DNA from 3 places in the Streptomyces sp. CA-142005 genome. Region 3 is predicted to be linked to each of the others. Evidence: riboswitches for the same ligand, from Rfam matches in the RefSeq annotation. Region 3 holds a riboswitch; each other region holds the start of a gene.
What was found. A riboswitch is a leader RNA that binds a small molecule or an ion and turns the genes downstream of it on or off. The one in region 3 is predicted to bind cyclic di-AMP.
Positions count from the first base shown of each region.

Region 1 (3,967 bases), 2.7 Mb from region 3:
TGGCGCGGCGGGCTCATCATGCGGGGCCTGCGCACCCTGCCCGTGGAGTTCACGCCGGTCCGGGCGGGAAGCGGCGATCAGTAGTCCAGGCCGGCGAACCAGTCGCCGCGGCCGCCCGGCGTCAGGTCGAGGAGGTGCCAGACGGGGTTGAGGAGGTCGATGCCGCGCTGGTCGATGTCCTCGGACATACGCGGATGGGCGGAGTAGAAGTGACGGACCGTGCCGTCCGCGTCCCGGGTGAAGACGGAGACGGTGGAGTCCTGCGCACCGTCCTCGTCCTCGCTGCCCAGGTCGTACTTGAAGGTGCTGTCCCCGGCGCTCAGCAGACGCAGCCGGGACCAGCCGCGGGCTCGGGCGTGCCGGCGCAGGGTGGGCGGGTCGGCGGCGGCGAGGACGACGAGGTCGGCGTTCTGGGCGACGTGATGGGCGACGCCGTTGAAGCCGTCGATCCACAGGGTGCACATCGGGCACGGGTCGGTCTGCCGTTTGCCGTACATGAACTGGTACACGATCAACGGCCGGCCGGGGCCGGTGAACAGCTCGCTCAGCCTGACCTCGCGGACGGGCGTGTCGCCCGCGTCGAGGTCGGCGGGGCCTTCGAGGAAGACGTAGTCGTCGACCGCGGCGCCCTGCGGGAGCGCCCTGCGCAGGGCCGCGACCCTCTCGCGGTGGCGCATGAGTTCGATCTCGGCGTCGCGGAGTTCCTCGCGTGCGGCGAGGTAGTCCGCGGACTCGCCGGGCAGCCGGGTGTGCCGCGCCATCGTGTCCTCCTGGACGGGAAGCCCCCCGGGGGGTCATGTCGAGTCCATGGTCGCGGCCGCCCCGCGGGCAGGGCGTGAGGCGTCGCCGTTCCGACGGGTGACAAAGCGGGCAGGAGGGGACGATCGGCCGCCGCACAGCAGGAGATGACAAACATTCAACACTGTGATCTTCACGTGATCTGCGCGGCATGAACTTGTGACAAGTGATCGTCTGCCGATACGTTCACTCATCAGCGTGGCGAGAGGCACTGCTTCGCCCGCCGGTCCTGCTGTCGCACGAAAGGCTTCCGCATGCTCTCCGGGAACGGTCGTCACCGTCGCCCCCGTCAGGCTCCGGCCCTCCTCGTCGCGGCCGGGGTGACCGGCTCCGCCATCGCCATCCCGCTGCTCGGCGCCGCGAGCGCCAACGCGGCCGACGGCACCACGTGGGACAAGGTCGCCGAGTGCGAGAGCGGCGGCTCCTGGAGCGCGGACAGCGGAAACGGCTACTACGGCGGTCTGCAGATCTCGCAGGAGGACTGGGACGAGTACGGCGGCACGCAGTACGCCGAGAGCGCCGACCAGGCCAGCCGCTCGCAGCAGATAGCCGTCGCCGAGAAGATCCTCGCCGACCAGGGCACCAAGCCGTGGGCCATGTGTGCGCTGACCGCCGGGCTGACCTCCCACTCCGGTTCGGTCGACGTCGACCCCGGCGTCGGTGGCTCCGGCGGTTCGGGTGACGCGTCCGGCTCGGCCGGCCACTCCGGCTCGTCCGGTCTGTCGGATTCGTCCTCCTCGGACTCCGCTTCCGGCTCCAACTCCGGCTCGGACTCCTCCGGCTCGGACTCCACCGGCTCCTCCTCGGACGAGAGCACCGCACCGGCCCCGGGCTCGGGCAGCCACGCCACCGGAACCCCGGACGGCGCCGGTGACTTCACCGGAACCAGCACCCCCAAGTCCGACAAGACTGACAAGTCCGGCTCGCGCGACGGCGGAGGTTCACAGGGAGGCGACAGCTCTCCCACAGCAACCCCGAGCGCCGACAACCCGGACAATTACCAGCAGAGTGCCGGTTCCTGGAGCCTGGTCGACACCGGCGCGCTCGGCAGTGGCGGACGTCACCGCGGCGAGAGCGCGGACGAAAGCGTGACAAACGGTCAGAACGCCACGCCTTCCGGCCGCCACGCCGGCCGCGGATCGGACACCTACACCGTCCGCGAGGGCGACTCCCTCGCCTCCATCGCCGACTCCCTTGACGTCGACGGCGGGTGGCATGCGCTCTACGCCGCCAACAAGAAGGTCATCGGCGCCGACCCGGACCACATCGCCGCCGGTCAGACCCTGGAAGTCCATGCCGAAAACGGCGACGGCTAGCGGGAATTGACGCCCCACTTCGCGGCTGATGTCCGGTTTGGTGAAAGTGTGGGATGAGTCTCAGAAGCCCTGATCGTCTTTGAAAATCCGACGATCGCATGTCTACGGTCAGGACCGCTCGTCACCACGAGCCCCGGCAGCCGCAACGCCGAATCCTGCCAGCGGATGCCCGGGAACAGTCGTCGCGTCAAGCGCCGTAGGCAGGAGCGGGGGACCCAAGGTAAGCGCCGGGCCCAGCGGTTGACGCTGGTCCGGCTTGGGGTGAAGCCGCGCCTCGGATGAACGAGTGCGCGGCCGGGCAACTCAACCGGCCCGAACCCGACAGCTCACCTCGCAGGCGTCGGTGAGGGGATCGATCCATGCTGTTCTCCGGCAAGGGCACGCACCGTCGCCCGTCCAAGGCCGTCCGCGCCATCACGCTCGCCGGTGTCGCCGGCGCCGCCGTCGCCGCCCCGCTGATGGCGGCCGGCAACGCCTCCGCCGCCACCGCCTCCGAGTGGGACAAGGTCGCCCAGTGCGAGTCGGGCGGCAACTGGTCCATCAACACCGGCAACGGCTTCTACGGTGGCCTGCAGTTCACCAACTCCACCTGGGCCGCGTACGGCGGCACCGCCTACGCCGCGCGTGCCGACCTCGCCACCAAGGCGCAGCAGATCGCCGTCGCCGAGAAGGTCCTCGCGGGCCAGGGCAAGGGCGCCTGGCCGGTGTGCGGCACGGGCCTGTCGAGCACGCCGTACAACGGCTCCGCCCCGGCGGCCGCCAAGAGCACCACCAAGAGCACCACCAAGAGCACCGCCACCCGCTCCACCGGCCAGGCCGCCACCCGCTCCACCACGCGCACGGCCCCGTCGGCGAGCAAGACCGTCACCACCCCGACCGGCAAGAAGGTCGAGAAGGGCGACGGCGAGTACAAGGTCGTCAAGGGCGACACCCTCAGCGCCATCGCCGAGAAGCACCACGTGGCCGGCGGCTGGCAGAAGCTGTTCCAGCTGAACAAGGACATCGTCAAGGACGCCGACCTCATCTACCCGGGCCAGCAGCTGCACCTGAAGTGACGCCTGGCTCCGAACGGGCTCACAGTGCCCTCACATCCCCGGCCCGCATGCTGAGGGCCTCGTGAGGGCCACCCCCGTCCCCACGGGCTCCCCGCCCCGGCGCGTGTTCCCCCGTACGCGCCGGGGCGGGGTCTTGCGTTTCCCCACTCTTCAGCAGGGCCTCACCGGCAGGCCCCTTTGTTCCGTGGGTGAACAATAGGTACCGTCTGCGTGTCTCTCCTGTCCACGGGACGGTCGGTCGGTGGCCGACGCGCCGGGGACGGTTAGGCTCTAGTCGCAAGGCACAGCCGTAAGGCACACAGCCCCGCACTTCCAGCGTCACATCCAAGAAGGAGATGCTCGTGCCGTCCATCGACGTCGTCGTAGCCCGGGAAATCCTGGACTCCCGAGGCAACCCCACGGTCGAGGTCGAGGTCGGCCTCGACGACGGCAGCACGGGTCGTGCCGCCGTCCCGTCCGGCGCCTCCACCGGCGCCTTCGAGGCCATCGAGCTCCGCGACGGCGACCCGAACCGCTACCAGGGCAAGGGCGTCGAGAAGGCCGTCCTCGCCGTCATCGAGCAGATCGGCCCGGAGCTGGTCGGCTACGACGCCACCGAGCAGCGCCTGATCGACCAGGCCATGTTCGACCTGGACGCCACCGACAACAAGGGCTCCCTCGGCGCCAACGCCATCCTCGGCGTCTCCCTCGCCGTCGCCCACGCCGCCTCCGAGGCGTCCGACCTCCCCCTCTTCCGCTACCTGGGCGGCCCCAACGCGCACCTGCTGCCGGTGCCGATGATGAACATCCTCAACGGCG
Region 1 covers NZ_CP192078.1:4,447,124-4,451,090, reverse strand. The annotation lists gene ACQPXS_RS20860 (cytochrome P450 family protein) at 1-84, shown strand, start outside; gene ACQPXS_RS20855 (DUF899 family protein) at 78-761, opposite strand; gene ACQPXS_RS20850 (transglycosylase family protein) at 1,053-2,114, shown strand; cyclic di-AMP (ydaO/yuaA leader) riboswitch at 2,297-2,469, shown strand; gene ACQPXS_RS20845 (transglycosylase family protein) at 2,474-3,169, shown strand; gene eno (phosphopyruvate hydratase) at 3,505-3,967, shown strand, end outside.
Region 1: linked by a shared signal. The riboswitch ahead of ACQPXS_RS20845 (transglycosylase family protein) and the one ahead of ACQPXS_RS33520 (M23 family metallopeptidase) in region 3 are both predicted to bind cyclic di-AMP.

Region 2 (3,967 bases), 1.2 Mb from region 3:
AGCGTGTTGAACCGCTTGACGGCGTTGGTGGAGCGCGCGGCCATGCCGTACGCCTCGTCCACGCGCTTGAGCGCCTGCGGGAAGCTGATCTTCTCGCGCTGGGCGAGGGCGTCGATCATCGCCTCGGCGCGCTCGCCGATGCCCCGCTTGGGCACGTTGAGGATGCGGCGCAGCGGCACCGAGTCCTCGGGGTTGGCGAGAACGCGCAGGTAGGCCAGGACGTCCCGGACCTCCTTGCGCTCGTAGAAGCGGACTCCGCCGACGACCTTGTAGGGCAGGCCGACGCGGATGAAGACCTCTTCGAAGACACGGGACTGGGCGTTGGTGCGGTAGAAGACGGCGACGTCGCCCGCCTTGGCCTCGCCCGCGTCGACCAGGCGGTCTATCTCGTCGGAGACGAACTGGGCCTCGTCGTGCTCCGTGTCGGCGACGTAGCCGGTGATCCGCGCGCCCTGGCCCGCGTTGGTCCACAGGTTCTTCGGGCGGCGGGACTCGTTGCGCTCGATGACCGCGTTGGCGGCGGACAGGATGGTCTGCGTGGAGCGGTAGTTCTGCTCCAGGAGGATCGTCGTCGCGTTCGGGTAGTCCTCCTCGAACTGGAGGATGTTGCGGATCGTCGCGCCCCGGAAGGCGTAGATGGACTGGTCCGCGTCACCCACGACGCACAGTTCGGCGGGCGGCAGGTCGTGCTCGCCGGGCGGGGTGTCGCCGTCCTCGGCGGAGCGCTCTGCGGTGCCGACGAGTTCCCGTACCAGCGCGTACTGGGCGTGGTTGGTGTCCTGGTACTCGTCGACCAGGACGTGCCGGAAGCGGCGGCGGTAGTGCTCGGCGACGTCCGGGAAGGCGCGCAGCAGGTTGACCGTCGTCATGATCAGGTCGTCGAAGTCGAGCGCGTTGGCCTCGCGCAGCCGCGACTGGTAGAGCGCGTAGGCCTGGGCGAGGGTCTTCTCGAAGCCGTCGGTGGCCTGGGCGGCGAAGTCCTCCTCGTCGATCAGCTCGTTCTTCAGGTTGCTGATCTTCGCGCTGAACGACTTCGGCGGGAAGCGCTTGGGGTCGAGGTCCAGGTCGCGGCAGACCAGGGCCATCAGGCGCTTGCTGTCGGCGGCGTCGTAGATCGAGAACGACGACGTGAAGCCGAGCTTCTTGGACTCGCGGCGCAGGATGCGCACGCACGCGCTGTGGAAGGTCATCACCCACATCGCGTTCGCGCGCGGGCCGACGAGCTGCTCGACGCGCTCCTTCATCTCGCCCGCGGCCTTGTTGGTGAAGGTGATCGCGAGGATCTGGCCCGGGTGCACGTGCCGCTCGGCGAGCAGGTGGGCGATGCGGTGGGTGAGCACACGGGTCTTGCCGGAGCCGGCGCCGGCCACGATGAGCAGCGGGGAGCCCGCGTGCACGACCGCGGCGCGCTGGTTGTCGTTCAGCCCCGCCAGCAGGGCCGCGGCGTCGAGGGCGGGGCGCGGGGCGCCGTCGCGGTAGTACGCGTCCCGGTCCGGCGGCACGTCGAACTTCCCGCCGAACAGATCGTCCGGAAGCGACTCCGGAGCGTGATCGTCCTCGGGCGGCGGCGGGGGCTCCTCCTCGTGCCCGCGAGGGGCCTGGAGGTCCGCCAGGAAGCTGTCGTCAAAGAGGCTGCTCATCGCTCTACGAGTCTAGGGCGCCCCACCGACAACCGGTCGCCGTCCCCGGAACATGGCGGGCCCGGAACGCAGCCGGTCTTCACCGCCGAGTGGCCCGCGGCCTGCTCACACAGGGGAACCGTCCGATGACATAGGAGCGAAACCCGGCCCAGGTCACGAAAATGTATCGGACATATCACGCACCAACCTTCACAGGAGTCACACGAGTTGGCTAGCGTGCGTCCGGGCCGTACGACCCCTACCGGCGAACCCCGCCGGGCCGCGCGGCCTCCGCCGAGTCCGGCGCGCCGCAGGGCGCCCGGAGCCGGGGACCCACCGACCTTGGGGTGAATCGGCCGGCTCCCACCCGGGACGCCGCCGTAGGGCAACCCTTCCGAACCACCGCCCGAACCCGACAGCTAACCCGGTAGGCGGCCCATTGGAAGGAGTCGCCTCCCTTGGCGTCGCACCGCAAGCCGCGCCCCGGCGGGACCATCGGAACGGGCCTTCGCACCCCCGCCCTCGCCACCGCCGCCCTCACCTCCATGGCCGTGCTCTCGCAGACCGCAGAGGCCGCCCCCCGTACCGATCACGCCAAGCCGAGCCTGGAGGAGGTCGAGAAGAAGGTCGACGATCTCTACCGCCAGGCGGAGTCGGCGACCGAGAAGTACAACGCGGCCAAGGAGCGGACCGGTAAGCAGCGGGGCCGCGTCGACGCCCTGCGCGACGACCTCGCCCGGCGCACCGAACGCCTCAACAAGGCCCGCGAGGAGCTGGGTTCGTTCGCCGCGGCCCAGTACCGCACCGGCGCCGCCGCTCCCGACACGGCCACCTTCCTGCTGGCGAACGACCCGCAGGACTACTTCGACCAGACCCAGCTGATGAACCGGCTGACCTCGCGGGAGAAGCGCGCGGTCGACGACTACATCGGCGAGCAGGCCACGACCATGAAGAAGCGGCGGGAAGCCGCGCAGAGCCTGCAGACGCTGAACGACTCCCAACACGACCTGCAGACCGCCAAGTCCACCGTCCAGAAGAAGCTGGCGTCGGCCCGCGAGCTGCTGTCGCAGCTGAACGCCCAGGAGAAGGCGCGGCTGGCCGCCATCGAGCGGGAGAAGCAGCAGGAGGCGGCGCGCAAGGCGGCCGAGCTGGCGAAGCAGCAGGCGGCCCAGCAGCAGGCAGCGCAGCAGCAGGCCGACTCGTCGTCGTCCTCGTCCACGGGGTCAGGGTCCGGATCGGGCTCGACGGGCTCCGACTCGTCCGGGTCCACCACCACATCCAGCTCGTACGACACGAAGGCCGAGAAGGCGATCGCCTTCGCCCGCGCGCAGATCGGCAAGCCGTACGTGTGGGGCGCGACCGGGCCGGACTCCTACGACTGCTCGGGCCTCACCCAGGCCGCCTGGAAGGCCGCCGGCGTCACGCTTCCGCGCACCACGTACGACCAGGTCGATGCGGGCACCACGGTCTCGCTCGCCGACGCGCGGCCGGGCGACCTGATCTTCTTCTACGACGACATCAGCCACGTCGGCGTCTACATAGGCAACGGCATGATGATCCACGCCCCCAAGCCGGGCGCGTACGTCCGCGAGGAGTCCATCTACTACGGCGGAGAGTCGATCATCCACAGCGTGGTCCGCCCGGGCTGACGGCCTGCCCCGGGCCGGGCGCGCCTCGGCTCTTTCGCGCTCCACGCGGGCGTGCCGGGGAATTGCACGTCCGCGTGGGCGCGCCCTGTCCAGGCGCGGGGCTGCCCGCTCTTCCCGCCTCATACACGCGTACCGGCGTTTTTGCTCATCACGCGCGCGTGCCCTTCCGGGCAGGGCCGCCGCGGCTCCCTAGCATCGGCGCATGCCCGGCATCTCAGGTCTGCGCGTGTGGTGGGCGGGGCGGTCCCCCGCGGCCGGAGCCGCCGTGATGGCGACCGGCATCCTGTCGGTGGGGCTGCACATGACCGGCGACGAGGCGGTCTCCTGGGTGGCGCTGGCGCTGACGTGCGTCGCCTGGGCCGTGCTGGCCGCGGGGTTCGTGCTGCGGCTGGTCGGCGAGCGGGGACGCTGGGCGACCGAGGCGGAGAGCCCGGGCGCGCTCACGTCCGTCGCCGCGACCACGGTGCTCGGCACGCGGATCTCGGCGCTGGGCCGGCAGACCCTGGCCGAGGCGCTCCTGGCGCTCGCGGCGCTGCTCTGGCCGGTGCTGCTGTTCCTGGTCGTACGGCGCTGGAGGCCGCGCATGCCGGGGGCGGTGTTCCTGTGCTGTGTGGCCACAGAGGGGCTCGCCGTCCTGGCCGCCACGCTGGCCACGGCCGAGCGCACGGCATGGCTCGCGCACACCGCGCTGGTGCTGTT
Region 2 covers NZ_CP192078.1:5,987,267-5,991,233, reverse strand. The annotation lists gene pcrA (DNA helicase PcrA) at 1-1,640, opposite strand, end outside; cyclic di-AMP (ydaO/yuaA leader) riboswitch at 1,902-2,070, shown strand; gene ACQPXS_RS28120 (NlpC/P60 family protein) at 2,078-3,268, shown strand; gene ACQPXS_RS28115 (tellurite resistance/C4-dicarboxylate transporter family protein) at 3,471-3,967, shown strand, end outside.
Region 2: linked by a shared signal. The riboswitch ahead of ACQPXS_RS28120 (NlpC/P60 family protein) and the one ahead of ACQPXS_RS33520 (M23 family metallopeptidase) in region 3 are both predicted to bind cyclic di-AMP.

Region 3 (3,967 bases):
GATGGTGGCCGCGAGTCCCACCCGGTCCACAAAGTCGTGGTGCGTGAAGCGGTGGACGTCCTTGGCGGAGAGCCTGGGGTACGGCGCGAAGAAGCGGTAGTACTTCGACTCGTCCGAGACCTGCTCGTAGAAGCTGACCAGGCGGTCGGCGTCATCAACGGTGATGGGCCTGATGCGCGCGGTACCACCGTCGCGCAGCACCACGTCCGCCTCCCAGTGGGCGGGGTACTGGTGCCGGTCCTGCCGGTCCGCCGAGGTCTGCATGGGCCCCAGAGTACGGCTCGCGTCCGACAACGGCGCAGGGCAGTCTGTGGAGGACGGAAGCCGGAACCGAGGCCGCGGTTCCGGCGCCACACCGGGGCGGACGAAGGTCCGCTCCGGGCACGCTTCGCGATATGGGAAACTGGTCTAGACAACCCTGAAGACTGAAGGGCAGCAACACATGGCTGAGCGCCGCGTCAACGTCGGCTGGGCCGAGGGCCTCCACGCCCGCCCCGCCTCCATCTTCGTCCGAGCCGCCACGGCCGCAGGCGTCCCGGTGACGATCGCCAAGGCCGACGGCAACCCCGTCAACGCGGCCTCCATGCTGGCCGTCCTGGGCCTGGGCGCCCAGGGCGGCGAAGAGATCGTGCTGGCCTCCGACGCCGAGGGCGCGGACGTCGCCCTGGACCGTCTGGCCAAGCTGGTCGCCGAGGGCCTCGAGGAACTGCCCGAGACGGTCTGAACAGCAGCACGCTGATACGCCGGAGCCGCGTCGCCTTTTCGGGCGGCGCGGCTCTGTGTTTCCGGGCTCATTGCGCGCACACCGGAATCAGGGCAGCGAAAATACGGCGCAGCCGAATTACTCTTCTTTGTATACGGCGTCCGTGTTAATGCCGGAGGCCCGACATGTTTACGGCGTGTTGCGAAGTCCTCACACGCTCGCCGGCCCCGGAAAAGCGCAGCCGGTGCACGGCCGTCGCGCGCTCGGTGTGCAGCGCCGTGAGCGCCCGCGCACGCTCGCCGTCGCCGCGCGCCACCGCGTCGACGATGGCGCCGTGTTCCGCCCAGTAGTCCACCGGGCTCGGCGGCGCCTCCACCGCGTACATCCAGGCGATCTTGTGCCGCAGCTGGGTGAGCATCGTGGTCAGCGAGGGGCTGCCACAGGCCTGGGCGAGCGTCTCGTGGAACCAGCCGCCCAGCGAGCGCAGATCCTCGCTGTGTCCCCGTCTGGCCCGCTCCTGGCCCAGCCTGACCAGGCCGCGCAGCACTTTCAGATGGGCCTCGGTGCGCCGCTGGGCGGCCCGGGCGGCCCCGAGCGGCTCCAGCAGCAGGCGCATCTCCAGCAGGTCGGCGGCCTCCTGCTCGGTCGGCTCGGCCACGCACGCGCCCGCGTGCCGGCGGGTCACCACGAAGCCCTCAGCCTCCAGGGTGCGCAGGGCTTCGCGGACGGGGACGCGCGAGACGCCGTAGCGGCGGGCGAGGACTTCCTCGGTCAGCCGGCCGCCGCGCTCGTAGACACCCGCGACGATGTCGTCCCGGATGGCCGTGCACACCGAGTGCGCCGGAATACGCATGACCGACCTCCGCCTTAATCCCCGTGAAACGTCGACGATGGACGCGTGTTCCGTGACTCTATTCCAATGAGCCGGAATTTCCGACGGCGGGTCGGAATCCATGGATATTTTTTGGTCAGCGGGCCGGGTCGCGGCCGTGAAAAACGACGAAAGCCCCGGCTCGGTGAGCCGGGGCTTCGCATGCCGCGCGCGGGGGCGTCAGACGTTCACGCCGTGCTTGCGGAGGTAGGCGACGGGGTCGACGTCCGAGCCGTAGTCGGGGGTCGTACGGGCCTCGAAGTGCAGGTGCGGGCCGGTGGTGTTGCCGGTCGCGCCGGACAGGCCGATCTGCTGGCCCGGGGTGACCTGCTGGCCCACCGAGACGCCGATGGACGACAGGTGGCCGTACTGGGTGTACATGCCGTCGGCCATCCTGATCACGATCTGGTTGCCGTACGCGCCGCCCCAGCCGGTGGAGACGACGGTGCCGGCGCCGACCGCGTGCACGGGGGTGCCGCTCGCCGCGTGGAAGTCGATGCCGGTGTGCGAGCCGGAGGACCACAGGGAGCTGCTGGCCCGGTAGCCGGTGGAGACGTAGGAGTTCGTGATCGGGGCGACGAAGGTGTTCAGCAGGCGCTTGCGCTCGGCCTCCCGGGCGGCGCGGGCCCTGGCCTCGCGCTCCTCCTTCGCCTTCTTGGCGGCGGCCTCCTCGGCCGCCTTCTGCTCGGCGGCCTGCCGCTGCGCGGCGGCCTGCGCGGCGATGTGCTCGGCCACGTCGTCGCTCAGGGTGAGGACCGGTGTGAGGCCGGTCTGCTCCACGGTGTTCTCGGCGGCGAGCGCCGGGGAGGCGGCGAGGGTGCCGATGACACCGGTGGTGGTGAGGGCCGCGATGCCCGCCGCCTGAGCGGTGGTGCGCTTGACCCGGCCGGGCTTGCGGTGCTTCCCGGTGGCGCACATGAACGCCATGGAGTGGCTGGTCCTTTCCTTCCCTCTCGCCTACCGGGTTAGCTGACGGGTTCGGAGCAGGAAGGTCTCCTACGGGCTCCCTCGCGGCTCGCGCTGGCGCCCGATTCACCCCAGGGACTGCGTGGGTCCCCGGCTCCCCTGGCTCGCGCCGTACGGGGACTCGGCGATGACTGTCCGGTGCCGCGGGTGCGGCGCACTGCCCGACGAACAGCCTGGGCGACGCTACGTAAGCCAGCTTGGGAACCCCAAACCGATCCGGGCTTTTGTAGCGCATGCCACAGGGCAGACAGGCAACCTCCGCCTCAAATCGGGCATCTGGGGTAGGGCTGGGAAACGGCAGGGGCCCTGACGGTCCGTAGACCGTCAGGGCCCCACGCGCGCGTGCGGCCTCCCGGGCGCACCCGGCCGCCGCGACGGCGCGCTCTACTCGGCCGCCACCACGGTCACTTCACCGATGCCGAGCGCCTCCACCGGCGCCTTGATCTGGGAGGCGTCGCCGACGAGGACGGTCACCAGGCGGTCCACCGGGAAGGCGTTCACGACGGCCGCCGTGGCCTCCACCGTGCCCGTCGCGGCCAGCTGCTGATACAGCGTCGCCTGGAAGTCGTCGGGCAGGTGCTGCTCGACCTGGTCGGCCAGCGTGCTCGCCACGGCCGCCGCGGTCTCGTACTTCAGCGGCGCCACCCCGACGAGGTTCTGCACGGCCACGTCCCGCTCGGCGTCGGTCAGGCCCTCCGCCGCGAGGGTGCGCAGCACCTTCCACAGGTCCTCCAGCGCCGGGCCGGTGTTGGGGGTGTCCACGGAACCGCTGATGGCGAGCATCGACGCGCCCGTGCCGTCCGGCGCGGACCTGAGGACCTGGCCGAACGCGCGCACACCGTAGGTGTAGCCCTTCTCCTCGCGCAGGACGCGGTCCAGGCGGGAGGTGAGCGTGCCGCCGAGGCAGTAGGTGCCGAGCACCTGGGCGGGCCACACGCGGTCGTGCCGGTCGGGACCGACGCGGCCGATGAGCAGCTGTGTCTGCACGGCGCCGGGCCGGTCCACGATGACCACGCGCCCGGTGTCGTCGGCGGTCACCGGAGGCACGGGCCGCGGCTCGCCCGCGGTGCCGGTCCAGGCGCCCAGCGTGTCGCCGAGCAGCGCGTCCAGGTCGACGCCGGTGAGGTCGCCGACCACGACCGCGCTGGCCGTGGCGGGGCGTACGTGCCGGCCGTAGAAGGCGCGTACGGCGTCGGCGTCGATCTTCTCGACCGTCTCCTCGGTGCCCTGGCGGGGACGCGACATGCGCGAGACCAGCGGGAACAGCTCCTTGGAGAGCTCCTTGGCGGCCCGGCGGGAGGGGTTGGCCAGCTCGTGCGGGATCTCGTCCAGGCGGTTGCGGACCAGCCGCTCCACCTCGCTGTCGGCGAATGCGGGCGCGCGCAGCGCGTCGGCGAGCAGGCCGAGGCCCTTGGCCAGGCGGGAGG
Region 3 covers NZ_CP192078.1:7,194,699-7,198,665, reverse strand. The annotation lists gene ACQPXS_RS33535 (GNAT family N-acetyltransferase) at 1-264, opposite strand, end outside; gene ACQPXS_RS33530 (HPr family phosphocarrier protein) at 443-724, shown strand; gene ACQPXS_RS33525 (GntR family transcriptional regulator) at 870-1,556, opposite strand; gene ACQPXS_RS33520 (M23 family metallopeptidase) at 1,755-2,501, opposite strand; cyclic di-AMP (ydaO/yuaA leader) riboswitch at 2,514-2,677, opposite strand; gene ACQPXS_RS33515 (M16 family metallopeptidase) at 2,925-3,967, opposite strand, start outside.